Regions from separate parts of the Pseudonocardia kongjuensis genome, predicted to be linked through region 4. Evidence: predicted binding sites of a transcription regulator. Region 4 holds the regulator's gene; each other region holds the start of a gene.
What was found. Region 4 encodes LexA, which represses DNA repair genes until DNA is damaged. Its sites were predicted from a motif close to CGAACACGTGTTCG; they were not measured.
Positions count from the first base shown of each region.

Region 1: dnaB (replicative DNA helicase) is a predicted target of LexA. The motif match lies at 4,131-4,144, and genes of this name have one in related genera.
Region 2: ABD160_RS31760 (intein-containing Rv2578c family radical SAM protein) is a predicted target of LexA. The motif match lies at 1,976-1,989, and genes of this name have one in related genera.
Region 3: uvrA (excinuclease ABC subunit UvrA) is a predicted target of LexA. The motif match lies at 5,225-5,238, and genes of this name have one in related genera.

Region 1 is NZ_BAAAJK010000063.1:40,989-48,211, forward strand. It holds gene ABD160_RS32930 (BlaI/MecI/CopY family transcriptional regulator) at 1-54, opposite strand, end outside; gene ABD160_RS32935 (methyltransferase domain-containing protein) at 68-1,255, opposite strand; gene ABD160_RS32940 (dTDP-4-dehydrorhamnose 3,5-epimerase family protein) at 1,451-1,948, shown strand; gene ABD160_RS32945 (DUF3040 domain-containing protein) at 2,111-2,494, shown strand; gene dnaB (replicative DNA helicase) at 2,685-4,100, opposite strand; gene rplI (50S ribosomal protein L9) at 4,753-5,199, opposite strand; gene rpsR (30S ribosomal protein S18) at 5,214-5,450, opposite strand; gene ABD160_RS32965 (single-stranded DNA-binding protein) at 5,502-6,050, opposite strand; gene rpsF (30S ribosomal protein S6) at 6,062-6,376, opposite strand; gene ABD160_RS32975 (deoxyribonuclease IV) at 6,595-7,223, shown strand, end outside.
Region 2 is NZ_BAAAJK010000055.1:47,763-54,985, forward strand. It holds gene ABD160_RS31755 (YibE/F family protein) at 1-1,889, opposite strand, end outside; gene ABD160_RS31760 (intein-containing Rv2578c family radical SAM protein) at 1,994-4,117, shown strand; gene aspS (aspartate--tRNA ligase) at 4,207-6,051, shown strand; gene ABD160_RS31770 (hypothetical protein) at 6,572-7,223, shown strand, end outside.
Region 3 is NZ_BAAAJK010000033.1:108,965-116,187, forward strand. It holds gene rpmI (50S ribosomal protein L35) at 1-103, opposite strand, end outside; gene infC (translation initiation factor IF-3) at 195-767, opposite strand; gene ABD160_RS23845 (glycosyltransferase) at 1,162-2,022, shown strand; gene uvrA (excinuclease ABC subunit UvrA) at 2,030-5,029, opposite strand; gene ABD160_RS23855 (MBL fold metallo-hydrolase) at 5,345-6,019, shown strand; gene ABD160_RS23860 (ABC transporter substrate-binding protein) at 6,158-7,126, opposite strand.
Region 4 is NZ_BAAAJK010000046.1:5,707-12,929, forward strand. It holds gene hflX (GTPase HflX) at 1-1,038, shown strand, start outside; gene ABD160_RS27255 (hypothetical protein) at 1,245-2,300, shown strand; gene lexA (transcriptional repressor LexA) at 2,469-3,203, opposite strand; gene ABD160_RS27265 (hypothetical protein) at 3,636-3,812, shown strand; gene ABD160_RS27270 (hypothetical protein) at 4,683-4,850, shown strand; gene nrdR (transcriptional regulator NrdR) at 5,460-5,948, shown strand; gene ABD160_RS27280 (vitamin B12-dependent ribonucleotide reductase) at 6,112-7,223, shown strand, end outside.

The DNA of each region.
Region 1 (7,223 bases), on a different contig from region 4:
GTCCCACAGCACGTCCATCACGGCTGCCTCGAGCTCACCGAGTCGACCTCGCATGGTGCCTCCCGGCCTACGAGGGTAACCGCAACCCCCCATGCGCCCCAGGGCTCCGTCCGGCGGACCGCTCCGCCGCCACCCGGCCGAGCAGCCGCGGAGCCGGATCGAGGACGACCCACCGGCCCCCGGCCGCCTCGATCCCCGGCAGCTCCGCGCGCACCTCGTCGGCGAGCTCCGGCATGAACAGCACGACCCGGTCGGGCTGCAGCCGCGCCAGCTCCGCCGGGGCGACGACGGGCACGTCGGTGCCGGGCATCCGCCTGCCCTGCTTCGCCGGCGCCGCGTCGCCGACCGCCGCGAGCAGGTCCGACCGGATCCCGGCCCGGCAGACCAGGGGGACCGCCCGCGACGCGGCGCCGTAGGCGGCGACGGTGCGGCCCGCGGCCCGCTCGGCGACCAGCCAGGCGTGCAGCGCGCCGGTGCCGTCGGCGGCGGCCTGCAACCGGCCCAGCCCGGCCGCGGTCCGGACGCCGAGCCCGTCCTCGGCCCTGAGCAGCCGCCGGGCCCCGGCGTCCGGCTCGGCCCCGGCCCGGGCGGTGACCAGCAGCGTTCCGCCGGAGAGCGGGTACCACCAGGCGCGGTGCAGGCCGATCCCGTGCCCGCGCAGCGCCGCGTCCAGCGCGGGCAGCGACCAGTAGGCGTGGTGACCGTGCCGCAGGTCGTACCACTGGCCCTCGCGCAGCACGGTGCCCAGCGACAGGAGCTGCAGGGCGAGCGTCCCGCCCGGGGCGAGCAGGGCGGCGCGGCGGCGCAGCGCGGTCCGCTGGTCCGGCTCGTGCAGCAGCCCGTAGACGTCGACCACCAGGTCGGCGGGCCCGGCCCCGGGATCCGCCGGGTCGAGCGCGGTCATCCCCCGGCCGGTCAGCCGGGGCAGCCAGGACTCGCCGTGCGGGCTGCCGAACTCGGCCACCCGGCCGCCGGGACGGACCAGGCCGGCGTCGGCGAGCCGGGCGACCGACCGGTCGCTCTGCGCGGCGAACGCCAGCGGCTCGACGCCGTGCAGCTCCTCGGCGACCGGCACGTCGTCGGCGAGCTGGGCCAGGCCGCAGCGCCTGCACAGCCACATCCGCAGCGGGGCGACCGGATCGGGCAGCGGCGCGTCCCGCAGCGGCATGCGGTCCCACGGGGGCTGTTCGCCGAGGTCGAGGACGATCTCGCCGCGATCGGAACGGCAGGCGCGGCAGCGCACCGGTTCCGGCATGGCGCCCACCCCCGATCAACTATGGGCGATAGTAGTCCGCGACGGCGGCCACGCCTCGGCCACCCGTTCGGAGCAGTACACATTCGCCGAGCGTCACCGACGGCGGTCTCGCTCGTTGTCGTCCCGGGTACGAGAAACGGGCCGGGGCCCGGACACGCCACCGGGCGTGACCGGAGCGGCCGGGGGGAGCGGCGGGTGAGCGTGCTGAGGACCGTGGTGCCGGGGTCGCTGCTCGTCGGGCCGCCGGGGCCGGACGCGTTCGCGGTGCGCCGCAGGCGCCGGGTGGCCCGGGACGCGGTGGACGGCCTGCACCTGCACCGGGCCGAGGCGGTGCTGCTCGACGTGTCCCGCGGAGCCGGCTACGCGGTCGTGATCGACGCCCGCCCGGAGGCCGAGACGTTCGGCCGGCTCGCCGTGTCCGTGCTGGACGGCGGGCGGCTGCTGCTGGTCCCGCCCGGCTGCCTGCACGGCGTGCAGGCGCTCACCGACGGCACGATCGTCGAGACCCGGTCGGCGGCCAGGCCGAGCCGCCGGGACCGGGCGACCGTCGATCCCGACGACCCGGACCTCCAGCTGCGCTGGCTGCGGTCCCGGCCCGCCAGGACACCGGCCCCGGACCGCTCGTGGACCGGTCTGTGCAGCAGGCTCGGCGCCCCGGCCGGGCCCCGGCGGGACCGCGTCTCCATCTGGTGACCCGGGCCGGTGCGGCGTGAGCACCGGCACTGTGACCCCGTTCGCCCGGCTGTCAAGGTCACGATCAGGTCACGTAGTCTGCCCTGAACGCCCGGATCGACGTCGCCCCAGGCTCCCCACCGGTGCTCCCGTGCGCCGGTCGAGACTCCGAGGGGTGCTCCTGTGCTGAGCGAGCGCGAGACACGGCGGCTGCACGAGATCGAGATCCAGCTGCGGCTCACCGATCCACGCCTGGTGCGCCGGTTCGCGGCGCTCACCGGCGCGAACCGGCCGGCCGGCCCGGGGCGCGCGCTGCGTCCCGCCACCCCGGGGAGCCTGCTGCGTCCGGCCGCGCCGGGAAGCCTGCTGCACGGCCCGGGCGGGTCGGGTCGTTCGGTGCACGGGGCCGGGCCGCTGCCGTCGGCGCTGCTGGGAGTGTCCCTGCTGGTGCTGCTGGCCGGAGCGGTCATGGTCGCGGTGCCGGTGGTGATCGCCGGGATCGTGCTCGCCGCGCTGTCGCTGGGCGTCGCGGCCACCGTGCCGCAGCGGCGCCGACCCGGGGGCTGAGCGGGCCGCCGGGCCACGCTCACCGCGCCGGTCGCGCCGGGCCTGCCCGGCCGCCTGACACCCCGTGCCGCGGCCACCGCCGCGCTGCCGCCACGTCCCACGCTGTCGCCACGTCCCACGCCGCGGTCAGCGGGCCGCACGCCACGTCGTACCGGCCGCCCGCGCGCCCGGTGCTGCCGCTGCCCGGCGCTCAGCCGTGCGCGAGATCGGAGAACCGGCTGTAGTGCAGCTGGTGCGCCACGGTGATCGTCGTCGTCGGACCGTTACGGTGCTTGGCCAGGATCAGGTCCGCCTCGCCGGCCCGCGGGTCGTCCTGCTCGAAGGCGTCCGGGCGGTGCAGCAGCACCACCATGTCGGCATCCTGCTCGATGGATCCGGACTCACGCAGGTCGGACAGCATCGGCCGCTTGTCGGTCCGCTGCTCGGGACCACGGTTCAGCTGGCTCATCGCGACCACCGGCACCTCGAGCTCCTTGGCGAGCAGCTTGATCTGCCGGGAGAACTCCGAGACCTCCTGCTGGCGGGACTCGACCTTGCGGCCCGAGGTCATCAGCTGCAGGTAGTCCAGGATGATCAGCTTCAGGTCGTTGCGCTGCTTCATGCGGCGCGCCTTGGCCCGGATCTCCATCAGCGTCAGGTTCGGCGAGTCGTCGATGTAGAGCGGCGCCTCGGAGATCTCCGACATCCGCCGCGCCATCCGCGTCCAGTCCTCGTCGGACATCCGGCCGGCCCGCATGTCGGCCAGCCGGATCCGTGCCTCCGCCGACAGCAGACGCATCACGATCTCGGACTTGCTCATCTCCAGGGAGAAGAACGCGCTGGTCATGCCGTTCTTGATGGAGCAGGAGCGGGCGAAGTCCAACCCCAGGGTGCTCTTCCCGAGCCCGGGCCGGGCCGCGACGACGACCATCTGCCCGGGGTGCAGACCGTTGGTGACCGCGTCGAGATCGGCGAACCCGGTGGGGACGCCGGAGGACATGCCGCCGCGGGAGGCGATCGCGTCGATCTCGTCCATCGTCGGCTGGAGGAGCTCCTCCAGCACCGTGTAGTCCTCGGTGGTGGTGCGCTCGGTGACCTCGTAGACGGCGGCCTGCGCCCGGTCGACGACCTCGTCGACCTCGCCGCCCTCGGCTCCGTGGTAGCCGAGCTGCACGATCCGGGTGCCGGCCTCGACCAGCCGGCGCAGGATCGCCTTCTCCCCGACGATCTCCGCGTAGTACGCCGCGTTCGCCGCGGTCGGCACCGTCGCGATGAGGGTGTGCAGGTACGGCGCACCGCCCAGGCGCACCAGCTCGCCGCGGCGCTGCAGCTCGGCCGACACGGTCACCGCGTCGGCCGGCTCACCGCGGCCGTAGAGGTCCAGGATCGTCTCGTAGACCGTCTGGTGCGCGGGACGGTAGAAGTCCTCCGGGCGGAGCACCTCGACGACGTCGGCGATCGCGTCCTTGCTCAGGAGCATGCCGCCCAGTACCGACTGCTCCGCGGTGAGATCCTGCGGCGGCTGACGATCGAAGGTGCCGCTCCCGCCGCTGCCGGAGCCGCCCGCCTGGTCCTCGTCGCGAACGGCTCGAGGCCGGCCGGTGGGACGATCGTCCGTCAGAGCCATACGCAGCGTCACCCCCGGTGGACAGCATAGCGAACACACGTTCGAAGCGCGAGAGCCGTCCTCGGCGTACTCGCGTGGGTCTCCCGTGATGGTCCGGCCCGGGCGCCCGCCACCGGGCCGCCTGTCGTGCGGGCGGGTGCGGGACGTACTGCCGAGCCGGTCGGACCGAGGCTAGGTCGGCGCACACCCCCGGCACCAACCGGCCTGGTGATCAACCTGGGGACGGACTGTGCACGACCGCCGCCCATCCCGGGACCGTGCTGTGGACAACCTGGGGACAGCGCATCGATTTCTGCCATAATCGCTGGTCAGTGGCATGGGGACAGCTGTGGACAACATCGCTCTGGCGTGTCGTCGCAGGGCCGCTTCCGGCGTGTCGGAGTGCGCCGGACACCGTTCACCGCCCGGCGCGTCCACAGCCCCGCCCGACGAGCCGATCGTCACCGCGCGGCGTGTCGTCTGTGTGACAGCGGATCCGGTCCGTCCTCACCCGACCGGGCGGACCCGTCCACTCGCGACTCCGGAGCGCGTCCGCGGACCGGTCGCCGACCCGTCGCGGGCGGGCCCGTACATACGACAGAGCGGTGCCCGGAGCACTCGGCTCCGGACACCGCTCTGACTACTCTCAGTGGTCGACCGACCACCGCACCGCTCAGCTCGCGACGACCGCGATCGGCAGCTCGGTGGTGACCTCCGGGTGCAGGCGCACCTGCACCTGGTGCTTGCCCAGGGTCTTGATGTGACCCGGGACGTCGACGATCCGCTTGTCCAGCGTCGGACCGCCGGACGCCTTGACCGCCTCGACGACCGCGGTCGGGGTGACCGAGCCGAACAGCCTGCCGTTGTCGCCGGCCTTGGCCGGGACGGTCACGTTCAGGTTGCGCAGCTGCGAGTCGACCTGCTGGGCGTGCCCGAGGTCCCGGATCTCGCGGGTCTTCTGGGCCCGGCGGATCTGCTCGACCTGCTTCTCGGCACCACGGGTGGCGACGACCGCGAGCTTGCGCGGCAGCAGGTAGTTGCGGCCGTAGCCGTCCTTGACCTCGACGATGTCGCCGGGCGCGCCCAGGTTGGGGACGTCGGCGTTGAGGATGAGCTTCATCTGCGTTCTCCTCGTCAGCGCGCGGTCGAGGTGTAGGGCAGGAGGGCGACCTCGCGGGAGTTCTTGACCGCGACGGCGACGTCCCGCTGGTGCTGACGGCAGTTGCCGGTCACCCGACGGGCACGGATCTTGCCCCGGTCCGAGATGAACTTCCGCAGCAGACCGGTGTCCTTGTAGTCGATCAGCTGGGCCTTGTCCTTGCAGAACGCGCAAACCTTCTTCTTCGGCTTGCGCACGATGGCCTTGGCCATGGTGGTGCTCCTGGTGGGTCTACCGCCCGTGACGGGCGGTGGGTACGTGGATCAGAAAGGGGGCTCGTCGTCGGACGCCGCGCCGCTCCCGGCGGGCGGGGCCGAACCCCAGGGGTCGTCATAGCCGCCGCCGGAGTTGCCTCCGCCGGAGCCGCCGCCCTGCTGGCCGCCGCCGCCACCGCCGTCGTAGCCGCCGCCACCGCCGCCGCCACCGAAGCCGCCGGAGCCTCCGCCCCGGCTGACCTTGTTGACCTTGGCGGTCGCGTAGCGCAGCGAGGGGCCGACCTCGTCGACCTCCATCTCCACGACGGTGCGCTTCTCGCCCTCACGGGTCTCGAAGGACCGCTGCCGCAGCCGCCCCTGCACGACGACCCGCGCACCGCGGGTCAGCGACTCGGCGACGTTCTCCGCCGCCTGCCGCCAGATGTTGCAGCGCAGGAACAGCGCCTCGCCGTCCTTCCACTCGCCGGACTGGCGGTCGAAGGTCCGCGGCGTCGACGCGACGGTGAAGTTGGCGACCGCGGCGCCGGAGGGGGTGAACCGCAGCTCGGGATCGGCCGTCAGGTTTCCCACGACGGTGATCACGGTCTCGCCGGCCATGACAGCCCCTCTCAGCCGGCGGCGGGCGCCGGCGTGCGGGTGACGTCCTTGCGCAGCACCTTGGTGCGCAGCACGGACTCGTTCAGACCCAGCTGGCGGTCCAGCTCGGCGACGGTGGCGGGCTCCGCGGCGATCTCGACGACCGCGTAGATGGCCTCGCTCTGCTTCCTGATCTCGTAGGCCAGCCGGCGCTTGCCCCAGACCTCGATCTTCTCGACCGATCCGCCGTCGCTCTTCACGACGGTGAGGAACTGCTCCAGGGACGGCTGCACGGTGCGCTCGTCCAGGCTGCCGTCGAGGATGACCATGACCTCGTAGTGACGCATGAGAACCACTCACCTCCTATGGACTCGAAAACGGTCACGGCCCGGACGGCCGTGACAGGAGGTTCTCAGTGCCCCCCGACAGAATCGCCGCACGGCCGGAGCCGGACGCGGACCTGCGGGATGACCGGGCAAGGCTACCAACGGCCGTCCGGCGCCCCACCTGCGGGTACACTGGCACCCGGGCGGTTCTGTCGGGGGCGCTCGCTACCGTGACCCGCATGCAGATCGGAGCACACGTCCGCGACGCCGAGGACCCGCTGGCCGCGGCCGAGGAGGTGGGGGCCGAGGTGATCCAGCTCTTCCTCTCCGACCCGCAGGGCTGGAAGAAGCCGCCGCCGCACCCGCGGGCCGCCGAGCTGGCCGGGTCCGGGGTCGCGGTCGTGGTGCACGCCCCCTACACCGCGAACGTGGCGTCCACGAACAACCGGATCCGGATCCCGTCCCGCAAGATCGTGCAGCAGCACCTGGCCGGCGCGGCCGAGGTCGGCGCGTTCGGCCTGGTGGTGCACGGCGGTCACGTCACCGCGGGCGAGGACCCGGCCGCCGGGATCGACAACTGGCGCAAGTTCGTCGAGCGCCAGGCCGGCGAGCACGGCTTCGACGTGCCGGTCCTGATCGAGAACACCGCGGGCGGGGACAACGCGATGGCCCGCCGGTTCGACGCGCTCGGCCGGCTGTGGGACGCAGTGGGCGAGTTCGGCGTCGGGTTCTGCCTGGACACCTGTCACGCGTTCGCCGGCGGGGAGGAGCTCGCCGGGATCGTGGCGCGGGCGAAGGCGATCACCGGCCGGATCGACCTGATCCACCTGAACGACTCGCGCGACCCGTTCGACTCCGCCCGCGACCG
Region 2 (7,223 bases), on a different contig from region 4:
CTGACGATCTCGGTGGCGACGTCCTGGCTGGTCAGCACGTCCGACACGCCCCCGGCGGCGACCGAGAACAGCAGCATCAGCGGCAGCGCCGCACCGGCGTAGGCGAGCACCAGGGTGTTCACCGCCGACGCGACGTGGTCCCGCCCGATCCGCATCCCGGCGGAGAACAGCTCCCGGGCACCCAGCTCCGGGTTCGCCGCGCCGAGCTCCCAGACGGCCGACGCCTGGGTGACCGTCACGTCGTCGAGCGCACCGAGCGCGCCGATCACCAGCCCGGCGAGCACCAGGCCGCGCGGGTCGATCGGGATCCCGCCGAGGGTGCCGATCAGGTTGGCCGTGGTGTCGTCCAGCCCGGTCAGCCGCGCGGCGGCGGTGAAGCCGTAGCCGATCACCCCGATCAGCGCCAGCGACACCAGCGTGCCGAGCACCGCACACGACGTCCGGGCGCTGAACCCGTGGGTCAGGTACAGCACCACGAACATGATCAGGCACGCCCCGGTCACCGCCACCGCGAGCGGTGAACCGCCGGACAGGATCGCGGGCAGTACGAACCACAGCAGGATGACGAACGTCAGCCCCAGGCTGATCAGTGCGGCGAACCCGCGCAGCCGCCCGAGCAGCACGACGGCCAGCGCGAACGCGGCCGCCAGCCAGATCAGCGCGGGCGTCCGCTGGAAGTCGTTGAGCTGGTACGACCCGGCGGAGTCGGGATCGCCGCCGGACCAGGCGAGGGTCACCGGGTCGCCGACCGCGAACCGCGGGCTGGACGGCTCGTTCGGCACCAGCTGCACCAGGTCGCGTCCGGCCCGGGGGCCGTCGGTCATCGCGATCGTGACGCCGGTGCAGGCGCCGTCCCCGGAGCCGGGGGAGCAGTCCGCGACGGCGACCGCCGTGACGTCCCCGCGCACCTGCTCGGTCGGCGGGAACTCCGGCGTCGGGACGTCTCCGGGCCACAGCAGTGCGACGCCGGCCAGCGTGGCGAGCGCGCACGGGATCAGCAGGGCGACCAGCAGGTTCCGCACCCGCCGTCCGGCCGGGGTGGGGCTGCCGTGGCCGTGCCCGTGGCCGTGGCCGTGGCCGGTCGGAGGGGCCGACCGGCGTCCGGCGGCAGCGGCGGCTCCCGCGGTGACCGGGCCGGTCCCGGCGATCCCGGCGTCGTCGTCGGGACCGGCGTCCTCCGGTGCCGGTGCCGACCCGCGGACGCGACGCCCGCCGCCGTCCGGCAGGCCGGCGCCGCGGGCCCGGTCCGCCGGGGGACCGTGCGCGGTGTCGCGGACCCGTGCCCCGGTGGCCTCCGGCGCCGCGGCCGGGTGCTCGCCGGTCTCCGCCCGGCTGCGGCGGTGGGTGGGCGTCTCCTCGTCGTGAGCGCCGTGGCCGTACGTCCCGCCGGTGTCGCCCCGGCCGGCCCGCCGCCGGGCCCCCGCGTCGCGGTCCCCGCGCCCGTGCCCGGCCGGGCCGCTGCGGCGGGGCTGCGGCGCGGTGCCCGGCGGACGGCCCCCCGTGGCACCGGGTCCGGGCGGCCCCGGCCGGGCCCCGGCCGGGGCCGCCCCGGCACCGGGCCGCTCGGCACGGGGCCGCTCGGCACCGGGCCCGCCCGGCGCCGGATCGCGCTCGTACGGGCCCGGTGCGCCACGGCGGGCGCCGCGCTGCGGTCCGTCCGCGTCGTACGGCCGGGCGCCGGTACCCCCACCGGTGCCGCCGGAGCGCGGTACGGCCGGCCGGCCGGCCGGACGGCCCCCGGCCGGGGCCGGCTCGTCCGGTGCGCCGGCGGACCGCGGCGGCGACTCCGGCCGCTGGTGCCTGCCCGTCCCGTCCGCCCGCCGACGCCCGCCGGGTTCCCGGTCCGGACGCACGTCACCGGCGGACCGGTCGGGATCGTCGGGGTGCACCCCGGCATCCTCGCAAGTGATCACCCGGCGCCGGAGCGGTGCTCGCCCGGAGGGCACCGCCGGGCGACGACCGGTTGCCCCGCGTTCGAACTTGTGTTCGACTGATGCCCGTGCGGTGGAGCGGACAGCAGGTGGGAACCGACGGGGTCGGGGCGGATGCGGTGCTGCCGGGCATGGCCGGGTTGCTGCGCTCGGTGCGGACCCCCGAGTTCGCCGGCGCGGTCTTCCACGAGGTGGAGGCGCGTTCGGCGCTGAACCGGGTGGGGCCGTCGTCGCCGGTGCCCTTCGGGTGGACGGTGAACCCGTACCGGGGATGCGCCCACGCCTGCACGTACTGCCTGCGGGGGGACACCCCGGTGCTGACCGCCGGTGGTCGGTCCCGGCCGATCGCCGATCTCCGCCCCGGCGACGAGGTGATCGGCACCGTGACCGACGGGCACGGCAGGCGCCGGTTCGTGCGCACCCCGGTGCTGGCCCACTGGTCGACCCGGCGCCGCGCACAGCGGGTGTCCCTGGACGACGGGACGGTCCTCGTGACGTCGGCCGAGCACCGGTTCCTGACCCGGGAGGGCTGGGCGCACGTCCGGCCGGGGCGCTGCCGCTCGTCGGCGGACCGGCCGCACCTGACCGCCGGATCGGCGCTGGTCGGGCCCGGTGCGGCGGCGATGCCCGCGGAGGGCCACCCGGCCGGCTGGGCCGAGGGGTACCTGTGCGGGCTGGTCCGGGCCGACGCGGTCCGCAGCAGGCGGTCCGCGGAGCCGTTCCCGTCCGACTGGGTCGAGCTGGAGGCGCTGGCCCGTGCGCACCACCTGCTCACCTCGGGCGGCCCGGGCGGCCCGGATGCCACCGGCCCGGGCGCGGCGAACCGTCCCGGCGCGGCCGGTGCGGGCCGCGTCCCGGCGGGCGCCGGTCCGGCGGGTGCGCGGCAGGCGGCAGCGGCGCGGCACGCCTCCGCCGCCCCGGCGCCGCACCGCGCCGCCCCCTCGCCGACGGTGTGGCCGGAGCGGCCGGGGCCGGGCTGGTCCGCCGGCTTCCTCGGGGGAGTGCTCGACGCGAGCGGCGAGGTGTCCGCGGGTGTCCTGCGGATCACCCCGGGCGACGAGCAGCTGACCCGGGCGACCGTGGACGCGTTGCGCAGGCTCGGGTTCCGGGTCGCCTCCGAGCCGTCCGGCCGGCCGGGCGGCCGGTCGCTGCGGGTGCTCGGCGGGGCCGCGGAGCAGCTGCGTCTCGTCGCGGTGGCCGATCCGGCCCTCGCCCGGGTCCGGGACGTGGCGGGGGCGCTCGTCGAGGAACCGCGGGACGGCGCGCCCCGGGTGGTCGACGTGCAGGACACCGGCGACATCGTGCCGATGTTCGACATCACGACCGGCACCGGCGACTTCGTCGCCGCAGGCGTGGTCAGCCACAACTGCTTCGCCCGGAACACGCACACCTACCTGGACCTGGATGCGGGCACGGACTTCGACTCGCAGATCGTGGTCAAGGTCAACGTCGCCCGGGTCCTGGAACGGGAGCTCGCCCGCCCGGGCTGGCGGCGCGAGCACGTCGCGATGGGCACCAACACCGACCCGTACCAGCGGGCCGAGGGCCGCTACCGGCTGATGCCGGGGGTGATCGGCGCGCTCGCCCGGTCCGGGACGCCGTTCTCCGTCCTCACCAAGGGCACCGTGCTGACCCGCGACCTGCCGGACCTGGCCGCCGCGAACACCGACGTCCGGGTCGGGGTGGGGGTGTCGGTCGCGCTGCTCGACCGCGAGCTGCAGTCCCGGCTCGAACCCGGCACACCGAGCCCGCGGGCACGCCTCGACCTGGTCCGGCGGATCACCGACGCCGGTCTGCCCTGCGGGGTGATGGTCGCGCCGGTGCTGCCGTGGCTGACCGACTCCGCCGAGGCACTCGACGCGCTGCTCGCCGACATCGCGGCCGCCGGGGCGAGCGGCGCGACGGTGCTCGCGCTGCACCTGCGGCCGGGGACCCGCGAGTGGTTCCTCGGGTGGCTGGGCCGGGAGTACCCGGCGCTGCTGCCGCGCTACGAGCGGCTCTACCGGCGCGGCGCGTACGCGGGGCGCGACTACCGGGAGGCGCTGGCCCGGCGGGTGGCGCCGCTGCTGGCCCGGCACGGGCTGGACCGGCCGGAGCCGAACCCGCGGGACCCGGGCTGGACACGGCAGGAGTCCGGGCCGCCGGCGCCGCCCGATCCGCGGGCCGGCCAGCTGAGCCTGATGTGACGCCGGGCGGGGTTCGCACCGGCGCCGGGCCCACCGGACCGCAAACCTGGTGGCGGGCCCGGTGGGGCGTGCGGATAGCCTTGTCCGCCGTGATGCGAACCCACCCCGTCGGCACCCTGCGTGCCGAGAACGCCGGCCAGACCGTGACCCTCGCCGGATGGGTGGCCCGCCGCCGGGATCACGGCGGCGTGATCTTCATCGACCTGCGTGACCGGTCCGGATCCGCCCAGGTCGTGTTCCGCGAGGGCGAGATGGCCGAGCGCGCGCACCGGCTGCGCTCCGAGTTCTGCGTGCAGGTCGTCGGCACCGTCGTCGCGCGCCCGGCCGGCAACGAGAACCCGGAGCTGCCGACCGGCGACATCGAGGTCACCGTCACCGAGCTGACCGTGCTGTCCGAGTCGGCGCCGCTGCCGTTCCCGATCGACGAGCACAGCGGCGTCGGCGAGGAGATCCGGCTGACGCACCGCTACCTCGACCTGCGCCGCCCCGGCCCGGCCGCGGCGATGAAGCTGCGCAGCGACGTCAACAAGGCGGCCCGCGACGTGCTGGCCGCCGAGGACTTCATCGAGGTCGAGACGCCGACGCTGACCCGCTCCACCCCGGAGGGCGCCCGCGACTTCCTGGTGCCCGCCCGGCTGCGCCCCGGGTCCTGGTACGCGCTGCCGCAGAGCCCGCAGCTGTTCAAGCAGCTGCTGATGGTCGGCGGCCTGGAGCGCTACTACCAGATCGCGCGCTGCTACCGGGACGAGGACTTCCGCGCCGACCGGCAGCCCGAGTTCACCCAGCTCGACATCGAGATGAGCTTCGTCGAGCAGGACGACGTGATCGCGCTCGCCGAGCGCGTCCTGGTCGCGCTCTGGAAGCTGGTCGGCCACGAGATCACGACCCCGATCCCGCGGATGAGCTACGCCGAGGCGATGTCCCGGTACGGCTCGGACAAGCCGGACCTGCGGTTCGGCATCGAGCTGACCGAGCTGACCGGGTACTTCGCCGGCACCGGGTTCCGGGTCTTCCAGAACCCCTACGTGGGCGCCGTCGTGATGCCGGGCGGGGCGTCGCAGGCCCGCAAGGTGCTCGACGGCTGGCAGGAGTGGGCCAAGCAGCGCGGCGCCCGCGGCCTCGCCTACGTCCTGATCGGTGAGGACGGCACGGTCGACGAGCGCGGCCCGGTCGTCAAGAACCTCTCCGAGACCGAGCGGGCCGGGCTGGCCGAGGCCACCGGCGCCCAGCCGGGCGACTGCATCTTCTTCGCCGCAGGCAAGCCGAACGAGGCCCGCGCGCTGCTCGGCGCCGCCCGCGGCGAGATCGCCCGCCGGATCGGCGCGATCGACTCCTCCGCCTGGTCGTTCGTCTGGATCGTCGACGCGCCGCTGTTCGAGTCGACCGCCGACAGCGACGACGTCGCCGTCGGCGGCGGGGCCTGGACGGCGCTGCACCACGCGTTCACCTCGCCCACCCCGGAGTGGATCGACACCTTCGAGCAGGACCCGGGCAGCGCGCTGGCCTACGCCTACGACATCGTCTGCAACGGCAACGAGATCGGCGGCGGCTCGATCCGTATCCACGACGCGGACGTCCAGAAGCGGGTCTTCGAGATCATGGGGCTGTCCGAGGCCGAGGCCAAGGAGAAGTTCGGCTTCCTGCTCGACGCGTTCACCTACGGGCCGCCGCCGCACGGCGGGATCGCGTTCGGCTGGGACCGGATCACCGCGCTGCTGGCCGGCAGCGACTCGATCCGCGAGGTCATCGCGTTCCCGAAGACCGGCGGCGGGTTCGACCCGCTCACCCAGGCGCCCGCCCCGATCACCGCGGGCCAGCGCAAGGAGGCCGGGGTGGACGCGCGCCCGGCCGGCCCGGCGCCCGGCGGTTCGGCCCCCGGGCGGCCCGCGGAGACCGGCGGCGGTGCGCCGGAGAAGCCCGGCCCGGCCGCCTGAGCGCCCCCGGCACGACCGGTGGCCGGCCCGACCGGCCGGCCACCGCGGCGGGGTCCGGTCTGCCGGCGCGCAGGGGCCCGGCCGGCCGGCGCGCCGTGGTCCGATCGGGCACTGCCGTCGAGGCTCCGACCGGCACCGGGGAGCCCGCCGGCCCCACGCCGGCGGGCCGCCATCCGTCCAGGAGCCCGGCACGGCCGGCCGCGCAGCACCACACCACTCGCCGCGCGCGGACGTCCGGCGGCTCGTCCCGCTCGGCGGCGGTGCACCAGCACGGGCCCGGCAGCACGGGCCCGGCAGCACGGGCCCGGCAGCACGGGCCCGGCAGCACCGGCCGACCAGCACCGGCCGACCGGCACCGGCCCACCACGGGCCCGTCACCACCGAGCACGACGGGCGCCGGGGCACGTCCCGCGGCGGCACTACCGGCCCCGGCGGGACACCGGCAGGGTGAAGGCGTCCGGGTTCCGAGCTGCTCCGTCCGGAGGGGCACGTCCGACACGAGGGGTAGGGTCCGCAGGCGATGACCGATCCGCAGGCGACTCCCGGCGCGGTCGCGGCGATGGCCGGTGCCGCGCGGCTGCTCTCCCGGCGGGCGGGCTCGGAGGTGGAGCTCTCCGAGCCGGAGGACCTCGGCGGCAGCGGCCGCTCGGTCGTCGCCCGGGCGAGGATGGCGCAGAACCCGTTCTCCGACCGGCGCAGCGTCGTGATCAAGCAGTACGCGCCGCCGGGTCCGGACGACGACCCGATCACGTCCGACCCGTACCGCTACGAGGTCGCGTCCTGCCAGCTGTTCACCGCGCTGCCCAGCGACGTCCGGCCCAGCCCGGTGATCATCGCCCACGACCCGGAGCAGCGGCTGCTGGTGCTCGAGGACCTGGGCCGCAGCATGACGCTCGCGGACAAGCTGTTCGGCCCGGATCGTGAGGCGGCCCGGATCTGCCTGCTCGGCTGGGCCAGGGGGCTCGGCCGGATGCAGGCGGCCACCGCGGGCCGGGAGGGTGACTTCGGGGCGCTGCTGCGACGGCTGGGGGAGAAGGTCCGCAGGGACCCGATCGCCGACCAGGCCCGCGCCGCACTCGCCGGGCTGCCCGGGCTGCTCGCCGACGCCGTCGGCGTGGAGGTCCCGGAGATGGCGGTGCTGGAGGCCCGGGGCGGGGTCCGGCTGCTCGGGG
Region 3 (7,223 bases), on a different contig from region 4:
CCTCCAGGCGGTGCCGCAGGCCGGCCTGCTGACGCTGCAGCTTGCCGGAGCCGGTGGTGCGGATCCGCTTCGCGGTCCCCTTGTGCGTCTTGTTCTTGGGCATGACGTATCCGTTCGGTGTCGGCCCCCGGCGGACCGGGGGTCGTTGCGGGTACTGCGTGTCCTCCCCGCCCGCGCACCGGGCGGGGAGACCCTCACGCCTCGGCCTCGGCCGGGGCGTCGGTGGTGGCGGTCGCCGCGGTCTTGCGCGGCGCCGGCTTCTTGGTCGGCGCCAGCACCATCGTCATGTTGCGGCCGTCCTGCTTCGGCGCGGCCTCGACGACGGCGATGTCGCCGATGTCCTCCGCCAGGCGCTGCAGCAGCCGGTAGCCCAGCTCGGGCCGGGACTGCTCGCGACCACGGAACATGATCGTGACCTTGACCTTGTTGCCGCCCTCGAGGAAGCGGCGGACGTGGCCGCGCTTCGTCTCGTAGTCGTGCTTGTCGATCTTCGGCCGGAGCTTCTGCTCCTTGATCACGGTGAGCTGCTGGTTGCGCCGGGACTCCCGGGCCTTCTGCGCGCTCTCGTACTTGAACTTGCCGTAGTCCATGAGCTTGCAGACCGGCGGGCGGGCCTGACCGGCCACCTCGACCAGGTCGAGGTCGGCGTCCTGCGCCAGCCGGAGGGCGTCCTCGATGCGCACGATCCCGACCTGCTCACCGTTCGGGCCGACGAGACGGACCTCGGGCACGCGGATGCGGTCGTTGATGCGGGGCTCTGTGCTGATGGGGTCTCCTGAGTAACTCGCTGTGTCGCTACTACCTGCTGTTGCGCCGGCGACGACAAGCGAAGACCCGTTGATCGGCCGATGACACACACCTGTGCCACGAGGCCGGACCATGGACCCGGACACCGCTACGATCACGGCGTGGGTGGGAGCGGGGCTCCACTTGACGCCCGGAACACACGAATCAACGCGATCCCGGGTGGTCGCATTCCCGAGAGTAGCAGCCCGGTCCGGATCCGGTCGGGCGGGGCCCGCCGACGGGGAGACGGTGACCGCACGGAGGGTACCGCCGACCGTGTCGCGTCCGGGCCTGCCCGGTTCTTCCGCGGTCGTCTCGTACGGTCCGTCGTGGCCGGTCACGGCCGTCGACGGAGCTGCTGGAGGGAGGTGCGCGGTGCCCAGCCGACCCGCGCTGTCGGTGTGCGTCCCGGTCCACCAGGGCGCCCGGTACCTGGAGCGGACCCTGCGCAGCGTGCTCGACCAGGACGCCGATCTCGAGGTGGTGGTCCGGGACAACGGCAGCACCGACGGGTCGTCGGAGATCGTGCGCGGTCTCGACGATCCGCGGATCCGGCTGGTCCGGGTCGAGGAGACGGTGCCGATGGCCGAGAACTGGGCCCGCACCGTGCAGCTGGCCCGGGCGGACCTGGTGAAGATCCTCTGCGCGGACGACCTGGTCGCCCCCGGCGCGCTGCGGGCGCAGATCGACGCGCTGGCCGCGGACCCGTCGCTGGCGCTGGTCGTCGGGCGCACCGACATGATCGACGCCGACGGCCGGACGCTGTTCCCGAACCGGCACGTCCCCCGGTCGCTGCTCGGCACCCGTCCGGCGGCCGAGGTGCTGCGGGCGGTCGTGCGGCACGGCGGCAACCCGATCGGCCCGTCCGCCGCGGTGACGTTCCGGCGGGCGCACTACGACGCCGTCGGCGGGGTGGACGGCCGCCTGCTGTTCACGATGGATCTCGACCTGTGGGTCCGGTTGCTGCGGCACGGCGGCCTGCACGGCTCCGCCGGCACCGCCGCATCGTTCCGGATCCACCCCGGCTCGGCGTCCGCGGCCGCGACCCGCGCGGAGTTCGCGGTGCAGCGGGCCTTCACCCGGCAGCTGATCCGGGAGGCCGAGCCGGTGATCCGCCGCCGGGACCGGGTGATCGGGGTGGCCGGCTGTTATGCGGCGCTCGTCCGCCGGTACGGGCTGTTCGTGCTGGGGAACCTGCGCCGCCGCGTCCCGGCCCGCGCCCGCCAGCACGCCTGACGAGCCGTCAGCTCGCCGCGGAGGCCGCCCGTCGCCGGGACACCGCCGGCGCGGAGGACGCCGCGCCCTTGGCGCCCTTCGCGGCGGCCGCGGTGCGCCTGCGGGCCGGCTTGACCGGCGTGGCGTCCGGGGTCACGAGATCGCGCAGGAACCGGCCGGTGTGGCTGTCCGGATGGGCCGCGACCTGCTCGGGCGTGCCCTGGGCGACCACCGTGCCACCGCCGGACCCGCCCTCCGGGCCCATGTCGATGATCCAGTCCGAGGTCTTGATGACGTCGAGGTTGTGCTCGATGACGATCACCGTGTTGCCCTTGTCGACCAGGCCCTGGATCACCGCGAGGAGCTTGCGGATGTCCTCGAAGTGCAGGCCGGTGGTCGGCTCGTCGAGGATGTAGACGGTCCGGCCGTTGCTGCGCTTCTGCAGCTCGCTGGCCAGCTTCACGCGCTGCGCCTCGCCGCCGGACAGGGTCGGGGCGGGCTGCCCGAGCCGGACGTAGCCGAGGCCGACGTCGACCAGGGTCCGCAGGTAGCGGGCGATCGAGGTGATCGGCTCGAAGAACTCGGCGGCCTCCTCGATCGGCATGTCGAGCACGTCGGCGACGGTCTTGCCCTTGTAGTGGACCTCGAGGGTCTCCCGGTTGTACCGGGCGCCCTTGCAGACCTCGCAGGGGACGTAGACGTCGGGCAGGAAGTTCATCTCGATCTTGATCGTGCCGTCGCCGGTGCACGCCTCGCAGCGGCCGCCCTTGACGTTGAACGAGAACCGGCCCTCGGCGTAGCCGCGGACCTTCGCCTCGGTGGTCGCGGCGAACAGCTTCCGGACCTTGTCCCACACGCCGGTGTAGGTGGCGGGATTGGAGCGCGGGGTCCGCCCGATCGGCGACTGGTCGACCCGCACCAGCTTGTCGAGCTCGTCGATCCCGTTGATCCGGGTGTGCCGGCCCGGGACCTGACGGGCGCCGTTCAGCCGGTTCGCCAGGACCGTCGCGAGGATGTCGTTGATCAGGGTGGACTTGCCGGAGCCGGACACCCCGGTGATCGACACCAGCCCGCCGAGCGGGATGTCGACGTCGATCCCGCGCAGGTTGTGCTCGCGCGCCCCGATGATCGACAGCTTGCGGGAGTGGTCGAGCTCGCGCCGCTGCGGCAGCGGGATCGACCGCCGGCCGGACAGGTAGGCGCCGGTCAGCGAGGTGTCGTGCGACTCGAGATCGGCGACCGGGCCGGAGTGCACGATGTACCCGCCGTGCTCGCCGGCGCCGGGGCCGATGTCGACCGCCCAGTCGCAGGCCCGGATGGTGTCCTCGTCGTGCTCGACGACGATCAGCGTGTTGCCCAGGTCGCGCAGCCGGGTCAGGGTGTCGATCAGCCGGCGGTTGTCCCGCTGGTGCAGCCCGATCGACGGCTCGTCGAGCACGTAGAGCACCCCGACCAGCCCCGACCCGATCTGGGTGGCCAGCCGGATCCGCTGCGCCTCCCCGCCGGAGAGCGTCCCGGCGGCGCGGTCCAGCGACAGGTACTCCAGACCGACGTCGAGCAGGAACCCGAGCCGGGCCTGGATCTCCTTGAGCACCGCGCCGGCGATCATCGCCTGGCGGTCGTCGAGAACCATGCCGTTGAGGAAGTCGGCGCACTCGGCGACCGACATGTTCGAGACCTGGGCGATGGACCGCTCCCCCAGGTCGCGGTGCGGCATTGTGACCGACAGGACCTCGGGCCGCAGCCGGGAGCCGCCGCAGGCCGGGCACGGGATGTCGCGCATGTAGCCCTCGTAGCGCTCGCGCTGCGACTCCGACTCGGTCTGCTCCAGGCGCCGCTCCAGGAACGGCATGACGCCCTCGAAGTTGGCGTAGTACGAGCGCTCCCGGCCGTACCGGTTCCGGTACCGCACGTGCACCTGGTCGTCGCTGCCCTGCAGCACCGCCTTCTGCGCGGCGGCCGGCAGCTTGCGCCACGGCGTGTCCATCCGGAACCCGATCGCGGTCGACAGCCCGGACAGCAGCCGGCCGAAGTACTCGGCGTTGTGCCCGGCCGACCAGGGTGCGATCGCCCCGTCCTCCAGGGAGCGGTCCGGATCCGGCACGACGAGCTCCGGATCGACCTCCTTCTTGATGCCGAGACCGGTGCAGGCCGGGCAGGCGCCGTAGGGCGAGTTGAAGGAGAAGGTGCGCGGCTCCAGGTCGTCGACCGCGATGGTGTGCCCGTTCGGGCAGGCCATCCGCTCGGAGAAGCGCCGCTCGCGGACCGGGTCGTCGGCCGGGAGATCGACGAAGTCGAGCACGACCAGGCCGTCGGCGAGGCGCAGCGCGGTCTCGACCGAGTCGGTGAGCCGCTGCTTGGCCGTCGCCTTGACCGAGAGCCGGTCGACGACCACCGAGATGTCGTGCTTCTCCTGCTTCTTCAGCTTCGGCGGGTCGGACAGCTGGTGCACCGTGCCGTCGACCAGCACCCGCGAGTAGCCCTGCGACTGCAGGGTGGAGAACAGGTCGACGAACTCGCCCTTGCGGGTCCGCACGACCGGCGCGAGCACCTGGAACCGGCTGCCCTGCTCCATCTCCAGCACCTGGTCGACGATCTGCTGCGGGGTCTGCTTCTCGATCCGCTCGCCGCACTGCGGGCAGTGCGGGATGCCGGCACGGGCGTAGAGCAGACGCAGGTAGTCGTGGATCTCGGTGATCGTGCCGACGGTCGACCGCGGGTTGCGGTTGGTCGACTTCTGGTCGATCGACACCGCGGGCGAGAGCCCCTCGATGAAGTCGACATCGGGCTTGTCCATCTGGCCGAGGAACTGCCGCGCGTAGGCCGAGAGCGACTCGACGTACCGGCGCTGCCCCTCGGCGAAGATCGTGTCGAACGCCAGGCTGGACTTGCCGGAGCCGGACAGCCCGGTGAACACGATCATGCTGTCCCGGGGCAGGTCGATGTCGACGCCCTGCAGGTTGTGCTCGCGGGCGCCGCGGACGACCAGCCGTGGACCGCCGGGGACCGGCGACGCACCCGGGGACAGGGTGCCGCCGACGTCCGGGCGGTCGGTGCTGTGGTCGCTCACGATGCGCGCCTCCTGGCTGGCGAGGGTCGTCCCAGTTCCGGATCCGATGCTAGGCCGCACCCCTGACAGGAACGCGGCGAGCGGGCCTCGCAGCGGCCGTCCCTCGGTGGATGCACGCCGCCACGCGCCGGTCGGTACACCGTGCACGATACTCGTACGCATGTTCGACCGGACGGGCGGGGGACGGCCCCCGGACGGCGTCGGGCGGGCCGCAGCAGGCACCGGCGGGTTCGCCCCACCGCGGCGGGCGGTACAGGCCGCTACCCTCGCGCCGTGGACGTCCTGGAGAACTACACCGGTCACACCGATCCCGGCGGCGCCGCGATCCGCCGCGACCTGGACCGGCTCAGCATCAGCAAGATCTCGGTCGGCGAGATGGACAACAACGCCTACCTGCTCGTCTGCAAGTCCTCGGGCGAGGCGCTGCTGGTCGACGCGGCGGCCGAGCCGAGCCGGATCGCCGACCTGATCGGCGCCACCGACGAGCGCCCCGACCTGCGGCACCTGGTGACCACGCACCGGCACCACGACCACTGGCAGGCGCTCGGCGCGATCGCCGGCATGTTCGAGCCCCGGCTGATCGCGCACCCGGAGGACGCCCCCGAGCTCCCCGCGCCGATGGACGAGCTGGTCGGGCACGGCGACCGGATCGCCTTCGGCGAGATCGAGCTGGAGGTCATCCACCTGCGCGGGCACACCCCCGGCTCGATCGCGCTGCTCTACCGCGGCGACGACCGGCCGCACCTGTTCACCGGGGACAGCCTGTTCCCCGGCGGGCCGGGCAAGACCTGGTCGGCGGAGGACAACGTGCAGCTGCTCGCCGACCTGGAGGAGCGGGTCTTCGACGTGCTGCCCGACGAGACGTGGTTCTACCCGGGGCACGGGGACGACTCGACCATCGGCGAGCAGCGCCCGGGGCTGCCGGAGTGGAAGGCGCGCGGCTGGTGAGCTGACGCGTCCGGAATGCCGTCGGGGCCGCCCGCGTCACGTGGGCGGCCCCGACGGCAGGCTGATCGGCATCGTCCACCCCGCTACTCAGGCCGGCCGGTCCTCCGTCGCGAGCGCCGCAGCCCGCAGCCGCGGCGCTCAGCCACCGACGTCGGCCCGGAACTGCTCCCAGCGCGCTGTCGCGTCGCCCGGGACACCGACGGTTGCCGCCGCACCGTCCTGCGCGACGGCCTCCAGGTCGGTCGCGATCCAGTGCACGGCGAAGGCGAAGTTCCCGAACCAGAGGTCCCCGTCGACCTGCAGGACCCGTCCGTCGCGAACGGCGGGCAGCGACCGGAAGACCGGCTGCGCCCGTACCGCGTCGGCGCTGTAGTACTCCCCGTCGGGGACGATCACCAGGTCTGCGTCGTGCGCCCCGAGTTGCTCCGGCGAGATCGGCAGCACCGACAACTCGCCGTAGGTGGCGTCGATGTCCTGCGCGGCGGGACGGGTGAACCCCGCCGCCTGCAGGATGGTCGAGAGCGGGGTGCCGCGGGCAGCGGAGAAGCAGCAGTCGCCGTAGGTCTCGGCGACCACCGACAGTGAGGTCGGCCCAGGCTCCGACGCGGCCTGGACCGCACCGATCCGGCCCTCCAACGTCCTGATCATCGACTCCGCCCGGTCGGTGCGCGCGACCGCCGCGCCGGCCGCGGTCAGCGACTCCTGCCAGGTCGTGTCGTAGTACGGAACGGCCACCACCGGCGCTACCGGGGACAGGGCGTCGTAGGTCTCCTGCATCTCCGCCCCACCGGTCATCACGATCATGTCCGGGGCGTGCCCGATGATCTCCTCGATCGGCGGGCTCTCGGAGAACGTCGCACCCGGGACGACGGTGATCCCGGCGTCCTCGAGGACGACCCGGCCCACCTCCGACCCGAAGGAGCCGTACACCACCGCGGGCTCCACCCCCAGCGCCAGCAGGTTCAGTGCGGCGTACTCGTCGGTCGCGAGGATCGACGCCGGCTCCCCCGGGACCTGCACCTCGCCGAGCGGATGACTGACGGTCCTGGTCTCCGGCTCGGTCGCCGCCGGCTCCGGACCACCGCAGGCCGCAAGCACGAGGGCCACCGCGACCAGTGCGACGGCCCGTGGCCGGCGCAGGCCCCCCGGCCGGTCCCGCTCGAAGGATGTCAACGACTCGCCCCGTCGTCATGGCAGCCAGGCC
Region 4 (7,223 bases):
GCGCTGATCCTCGACATCTTCGCCCAGCACGCCCGCTCGCGGGACGGCAAGGCGCAGGTCGAGCTGGCCCAGCTGTCCTACCTGCTGCCCCGGCTGCGCGGCTGGGGTGAGGCGCTGTCCCGCCAGGTCGGCGGTCGTGCCGCGGGCGGCGTCGGGATCGGCGGCCGCGGCCCGGGTGAGACGAAGATCGAGCTCGACCGCCGCCGGATCCGTGCGCGCATGTCGAAGCTGCGCCGCGAGATCGGCGCGATGCGTCAGGTCCGGGAGACCCAGCGCGGCAACCGCAGGCGCAACGAGGTCCCGTCCGTCGCGATCGTCGGCTACACCAACGCCGGCAAGTCCAGCCTGCTCAACCAGCTCACCGACGCCGGCGTGCTGGTCGAGGACGCGCTGTTCGCCACCCTCGACCCGACCACCCGCCGGACCGAGACGCCGGACGGGCGGGTCTACACCCTCACCGACACCGTCGGCTTCGTCCGGCACCTACCGCACCAGCTGATCGAGGCGTTCCGGTCGACGCTGGAGGAGGCCGCCCACGCGGACCTGCTGGTGCACGTGGTCGACGGCTCCGATCCGCTGCCCGGCGACCAGATCGCCGCCGTCCGGAAGGTGCTGGTCGAGATCGGCGAGGAGCAGGGCGGCAGCATGCCGACCGAGCTGCTCGTGGTCAACAAGACCGACGCCGCCGGCGACCTGGCGCTCGCCCGGCTCCGGCACGCCCAGCCCGACGCGGTGTTCGTCTCCGCGCACCGCGGCGACGGCATCGACCTGCTCCGGGACCGGATCGCCGGCCTGCTGCCCCGCCCGGAGTACGACGTCGACCTGCTGCTGCCCTACACCGAGGGCGCGCTGGTCGCCCGCCTGCACGACGAGGGCGAGGTCCTCGCCGAGGAGCACACCCCCGAGGGCACCCGGGTCCGGGCCAGGGTCGGGCCGGAGCTGGGCACCGCGGTCCTGCCGTTCGCGGTGGCGGGCGGTCCGGCCGGTACCGGCAGCGGGTCCGATCCCGACCTGCCGGCGACGGCGGCGGGGCGCTGACCCGGGCGGTCCGGGCCGGATCGAGGGGCGGGCCGGGCGGCCGCGTCCGGGCGACACGGCGGCGGGCCGCCCTGGGAACGCGGCGGCGGGCCGCCCTGGGCACGCTGTGGCGGGCCGCCCTGGCTCTGGTCCTCGTGACCCTCGGGCCGGCCTGCGCAGTGGCGGCCGCCGGGCCGCCTGCCGTCGGGACGGCCGGAGCGCCCGGAATGCCTGGGGCGCCGCCGCCGGCCGCGCACCCGGTCGTCCCGCCGCCTGACGCCGACCCGTCGTCCCTGGACGAGCCGCGCCCGGTCTGCACGATCGAGGATCCGCGACTGGCCGAGATCTCCGGGCTCGTCACCGACGGCGCACCGGGGGAGCCGCCGCAGCACTTTCACGCGATCGTCGACGGCGGCGGCACCGCCGAGGTGTTCACCCTCGATCCGGTGGGTTGCACGGTGACGGCCCAACGGGACGCCCCGGTGCGGGTCACCGACGTCGAGGATCTCGGCCGCACACCGGACGGCGGGCTCTGGCTCGCCGACATCGGTGACAACACGGCGCGCCGCGAGTCGGTGCGCCTGGTCGTGCTGCCGGTCGACGGACCGCCCCGCAGCTACGACCTCGTCTACCCGGACGGTCCGCGGGACGCCGAGGCGGTGCTCCTCGCCGACGACGGGACCCCGCTGATCGTGGACAAGACCACCGGGGCGGCCGGGCTGTACCGGCCCGCGGGGCCGCTCACCGAGGACTCGGCGGTGGCGCTGGAACGGGTGGCCGACGTCGTCCTGCCGTACTCGGCGACCACCGGCGGCCCGCTGGGCGCGGTCGGCACGCGGACGATCACCGGCGGCGCCGTCGGACCGGTCGCGGCGGACGGCGGGCGGGCCGCGGCCCTGCGCACCTACACCGACGCCTGGCTGTTCCCGCTGCCCGACGGCCCGGTGACCGGGGATGTCCTGGTCGGGGCGCTGGGCGGGGCCCCGCTGCAGGTGCCGCTGCCCGGTGAGCCGCAGGGCGAGGCGGTGGCTCTGGACGGCCGCGGGACGCTGCACTCCGCCACCGAGGCGCGGGGCCTGTCCCCGGCCGCGATCCGGTCGGTCGCCGGTGCGGTTGCCGCCGCGACGGCACCGGCCGCGCCGGTCGCGGCCCAGCCGGCGGAGGCGCCCGACGTCCGGTCCTTCCCGCCGTGGCTGCCCGCCGCGGCCGGGATGGCGGTCGTCGTCGCGGTGCTGCTCGCCGGGGTCGGGGCGATGGCGCTGCACGGCCGCCGCAGGCGGTGACCGTGCCCCGGTCCGGGATCGGCACCGCGCCCCGGCTCGGGATCGGCACCGTGGCCCGGCTCGGGATCGGCACCGTGGCCCGGCCCGGGATCGGCACCGCGCCCCGGCCCGGGATCGGCACCGTGCCCCCGCCGGGGGTCGGCACCGTGCCCCGGCCCGGGGGTCGGCTCAGAGCCGGCGCAGCACCGCGACGACCCGGCCCAGGATCGACGCCTCGTCACCCGGGATCGGCTCGTAGGCGTCGTTGGCCGGCATCAGCCAGATGTGACCGTCCCGGCGCCGGAACGTCTTGACGGTCGCCTCGCCGTCGATCATCGCCGCGACCACCTCGCCCTGTTCCGCGACCGGCTGCTGCCGGACGACGACCCAGTCCCCGTCGGTGATCGCCGCGTCCACCATGGAGTCACCCTTGACGTTCAGCAGGAACAGGGTGCCCTCGCCGACGATCTCGCGGGGGAGCGGGAACACTTCCTGCACGGCCTGCTCGGCCAGGATCGGCCCACCGGCGGCGATGTCGCCGAGCAGCGGCACGAACGCGGGTGCCGGACGCTCCGAGCGCCCTGCCTCGGTGTCGGCGTCGGTCCCGTCGCCCGCGGCGGTCTGGTCGGGGCTGCGCACGTCGACCGCACGGGTCCGGTTCGGGTCCCGGCGCAGGAATCCCTTGCGCTCCAGGGTCCGCAGCTGGTGGTGCACCGACGACGTGGAGGTCAGCCCCACCGCGTCGCCGATCTCCCGCACGCTCGGCGGGTAGCCGTAGCGGTCGACCCAGTCCCGGATCACCGCCAGGACCTTCCGCTGCCGCGGGGTCAGACCGCGCGTGTCGGCCGGGGGCTCGGGGAACTCCCGGACGTCGGCGGAACCCCGCCCGGGGGACGCACCGCCTCCGGACTCGTCCGCTGCCATCGCATTCGCCTCCTCGAGGATGTACCGGCACGGACACTAGCCGCCTTCGGCCGGTCCGCCAAACATGCGTTCGAAGTTCGTCACCCGCGTGTCGTGGATTCCGTCGGGCACCGGTGGTACAACATCGCACAGGCGTTCGATCGAACATCGATTCGAGCGCCGGGGTGTCCGGGGCGGGCGTCCCGTGCGGGCAGGGAGGCGAGCGGCATGGGTGTGGTGACCGAGGTCCGGCCGTGGGAGGTCGGGCGGCAGGCGCGATCCGTGCCGCCGGCGAGCCCGGGGCGAACTGAGCAGTCGAGGCGGCCGATGCAGCCGACGCGGTCAGCGCAACGGGCGCGGCCGGTGCAGCCGGTGCGGTCGGCGTGGTCGGCGCGGCCGGTGCGGTCGGTGCGGCCGGCGCGAGCGGGGTGGCCGGTCGCCCGGGCGCGGGGTGTGGCGGCACCCGGTGGCGTGCTGCGGCGGGCCGTCCAGGGACTGGGGATCGGGCTCGCCTCGGCGGCGACGGTGATCGGGCTGGGTCTGCTCGCGGAGGTCTCGGCAGCGGTGGTGGCGCCGGTGTCGACACCGCCGTCGGTGGTCGTCCAGAGCGTGCTGCCGGCCGGCCACTGAGCCCGGCCGGAGCGGGCTGAGCAGCGGCGATCCGATTCCTGTCGGTGCCCGGTGCTACACAGCTCGCACGCCCGTTCGACCGGCCCCGGGGAAGGGCCGGGCGGGATGGGCAGGACGCGTGGCCGGGTGTGGCCGGCGTCGACGGTGACCGTTCCGCCGCAGCAGGCGGGTGGTCCTCGAGGAGCAGGAGGAGCCATGCGAGAGCTCGACGTGCGTGAGGTGGCACCGCGGCCACGGACCGGTCGGCCGGGCCGGGCGGCGGCCGCGAATGCGCCGCAGTGGTCCGGCGCTGCCGGGGTGCGCGAGCGGGTGCGTGCGGGGGCCGCCCATGCGGTGCGCTGTGCCGGGGCGCGGCGTCCGGCCCGCGGATCCGCGGCGGCCCGGGCCGCCGCCCGGTGGGACATGCCCGTCCCCGGATCCGAGGTGCCCGAGCGGGCCTCCGGTCCGGCGTTCGGCGCGCCCCGGAGGGCCTCCGCTCCCGTGCCCGGTGCCCCCGAGCGGACCTCCGGTGCCCCCGAGCGGGCCTCCGGTCCGGCCGCCGGTGCCCCCGAGCGGGCCTCCGGTCCGGCCGCCGGTGCCTCCGAGTGGGGCTCCGGTCCGGTCGCCGGTCCGGTCGCCGGTGCGGCCGCCCGGACCTCCGGTCCGCGCACATCGCCCGCCGGCCCGGGAGCGGCGTCCGGCGCGGCCCCGGCCATGGCATCGAGCGTGGCGTGCCCTGCTGCGTCCACGGCGTCCCGGGTCGCCGGGTCCGGCGTGGCCTTCACCCGGTATCCCGGGGCGGCTCCGGCCGGGCACGCGACTGCGCGGGTCCGCGCTGTCCGCCCACCGGGGCGCCACTGCGTGGCACCTGCCCGGCTGCACCGTCCGGTGGTGCGACGTCGCTCACGGGGTGAGCGACTGCTGGCCGGGGTCGCCACGGTGGTCTGCTCGGCCACGGTGGTCGTGGTCCTGGGGCTGCTCGGGGATGCGGCGGCCGGATGGAACGCCGAGGTCGCCCCGGCACCCGGGCCGGCGGCGACGGCTCCGGCCGCTCCGTGACGCCGGGCGCGCCGGGTACCCGCAGGGGCCGACCGGGGACCGCGCCGCATGCGATCCGACCGGTCGGCCGCCGTGCCGTGCGCTGCGGCGGGCCGACCGGGGTCCGCGCCGTATGCGATGCGAACTGGTCGGCGGCCGTGCCGTGCGCTGCCGGGCCGAGCGGGGTCCGCGCCGCATGCGATCCGACCGACCAGCAGCCGTGCCGGGCGTCGCCCGCCCGACCGGAGACCACATCGGGCACGGTCGCCGCGCGTGACAGGAGCCTTGCCGCCCGGCGCGTCGGGATGGCGTGTCCCCGACCCGCGACACCGTCCGTCGCGGTCCGCCCGGGGCGCCGGACGGACCCCGGGATCGCGTCACGCGCGCTGATCAGGGCGGATGTGCAGGTTCATGATCCGTGTGCTCCGGCGGCCGCGCGGGGGCCGTGTGCGACCCTCGTTCCCGATCGGGCGAAGCTCGGCGCCATACCGGACCCGGGGATGGCGCACCCCAATATGTAGGGGTTACATTGGTGTCGTTCTCCCACTGGTTGGGGGAGCCGTCACCGCGGTACATCGCGGTGCGGGGCGGAGAATTCCCGCCGGGTCACGGGAGAAGGGGAGTGCCGACGTGCGTTGCCCGTTCTGCCGCCACCCGGATTCGCGGGTGATCGACTCCCGGACCGCCGACGACGGGACCTGCACCCGCCGCCGCCGGTCCTGCACCGCCTGCGGTCGCCGGTTCACCACGGTCGAGGAGACCGTGCTCGCCGTCGTCAAGCGCAGTGGGGTGAGCGAGCCCTTCAGCCGGCAGAAGGTTGTCGGCGGGGTTCGCCGGGCGTGTCAGGGCCGGCCGGTCGACGAGGACGACCTGCAGCAGCTCGCCCACCGGGTCGAGGAGACGGTGCGGGCCCGCGGTGCGGCCGAGATTCCCAGCCACGAGGTGGGGCTGGCGATCCTCGGACCGCTGCGCGAGCTCGACGAGGTCGCGTACCTGCGGTTCGCGAGCGTCTACCGATCCTTCTCCTCCATCGAGGACTTCGAGAAGGAGATCGCCGACCTCCGTTCGGCGGCTGCCGGGGAAGCAGCCGACGACGGGGCCGGCAACCGGGACGGCTGACGCCGATCCGCCGGTACCGGTGCGGGCGCGCAGGGGGCGCATCCACCGGCGGCGGACCGGCACTGATCGGCCGGACCGGGAACGGGGGCGGTGTCCCAGCACCGCCTCGGGTGCCCGCGCACCCCAGCGCGCGGGAGAGGAACGTCGGATGCGGAGGCAGTTCATGACCGAGACCGTCGGGGGCCCGGCGACAGGCACCGGGAGCACGACCCAGAACACGGCCCAGAACGGCGACGCGCCCGCGAAGGCGCGCGGCCGCGGGAAGGCGGGCGCCAGGCAGCGCGCCGGGCTGCCCGTGCAGCGGGTCTTCACGACCGAGGGTGTGCACCCGTACGAGCAGGTCGAGTGGGAGCGCCGGGACGTCGTCATGACGAACTGGCGGGACGGCACGGTGAACTTCGAGCAGCGCGGCGTCGAGTTCCCGCGGGCCTGGTCGGTGAACGCCACCAACATCGTCACCAGCAAGTACTTCCGTGGCGCCGTCGGCAGCGAGACCCGCGAGTCGAGCCTGCGCCAGCTCATCGACCGGGTGGTCGGCACCTACCGGCGGGCCGGCGTCGAGCACGGCTACTTCGCCACCGAGGCCGACGCCGAGATCTTCGACCACGAGCTGACCTGGATGCTGCTGCACCAGGTGTTCAGCTTCAACTCGCCGGTCTGGTTCAACGTGGGCACCGCCAGCCCGCAGCAGGTCAGCGCCTGCTTCATCCTCTCGGTCGACGACACCATGGAGTCGATCCTGAACTGGTACCGGGAGGAGGGCCTGATCTTCAAGGGCGGCTCCGGCGCCGGCCTCAACCTGTCCCGGATCCGCTCCTCGCGTGAGCTGCTGTCCTCCGGCGGCACCGCGTCCGGCCCGGTCTCCTTCATGCGCGGCGCGGACGCCTCCGCCGGCACCATCAAGTCGGGCGGCGCGACCCGCCGGGCGGCGAAGATGGTCGTGCTCGACGTCGACCACCCCGACATCGAGGAGTTCGTCGAGACCAAGGCCAAGGAGGAGGCCAAGGTCCGGGTGCTGCGCGACGCCGGGTTCGACATGGACCTGGGCGGCTCCGACATCACGTCGGTGCAGTACCAGAACGCGAACAACTCGGTCCGGGTGACCGACGAGTTCATGCGCGCGGTCGAGGAGGGCACCGACTTCGGCCTCCGCGCCCGGATGACCGGCGAGATCATCGACCGCACCGACGCGCGGAAGCTCTTCCGCGGCATCGCCGAGGCCGCCTGGAACTGCGCCGACCCCGGCATCCAGTACGACGGCACGATCAACGACTG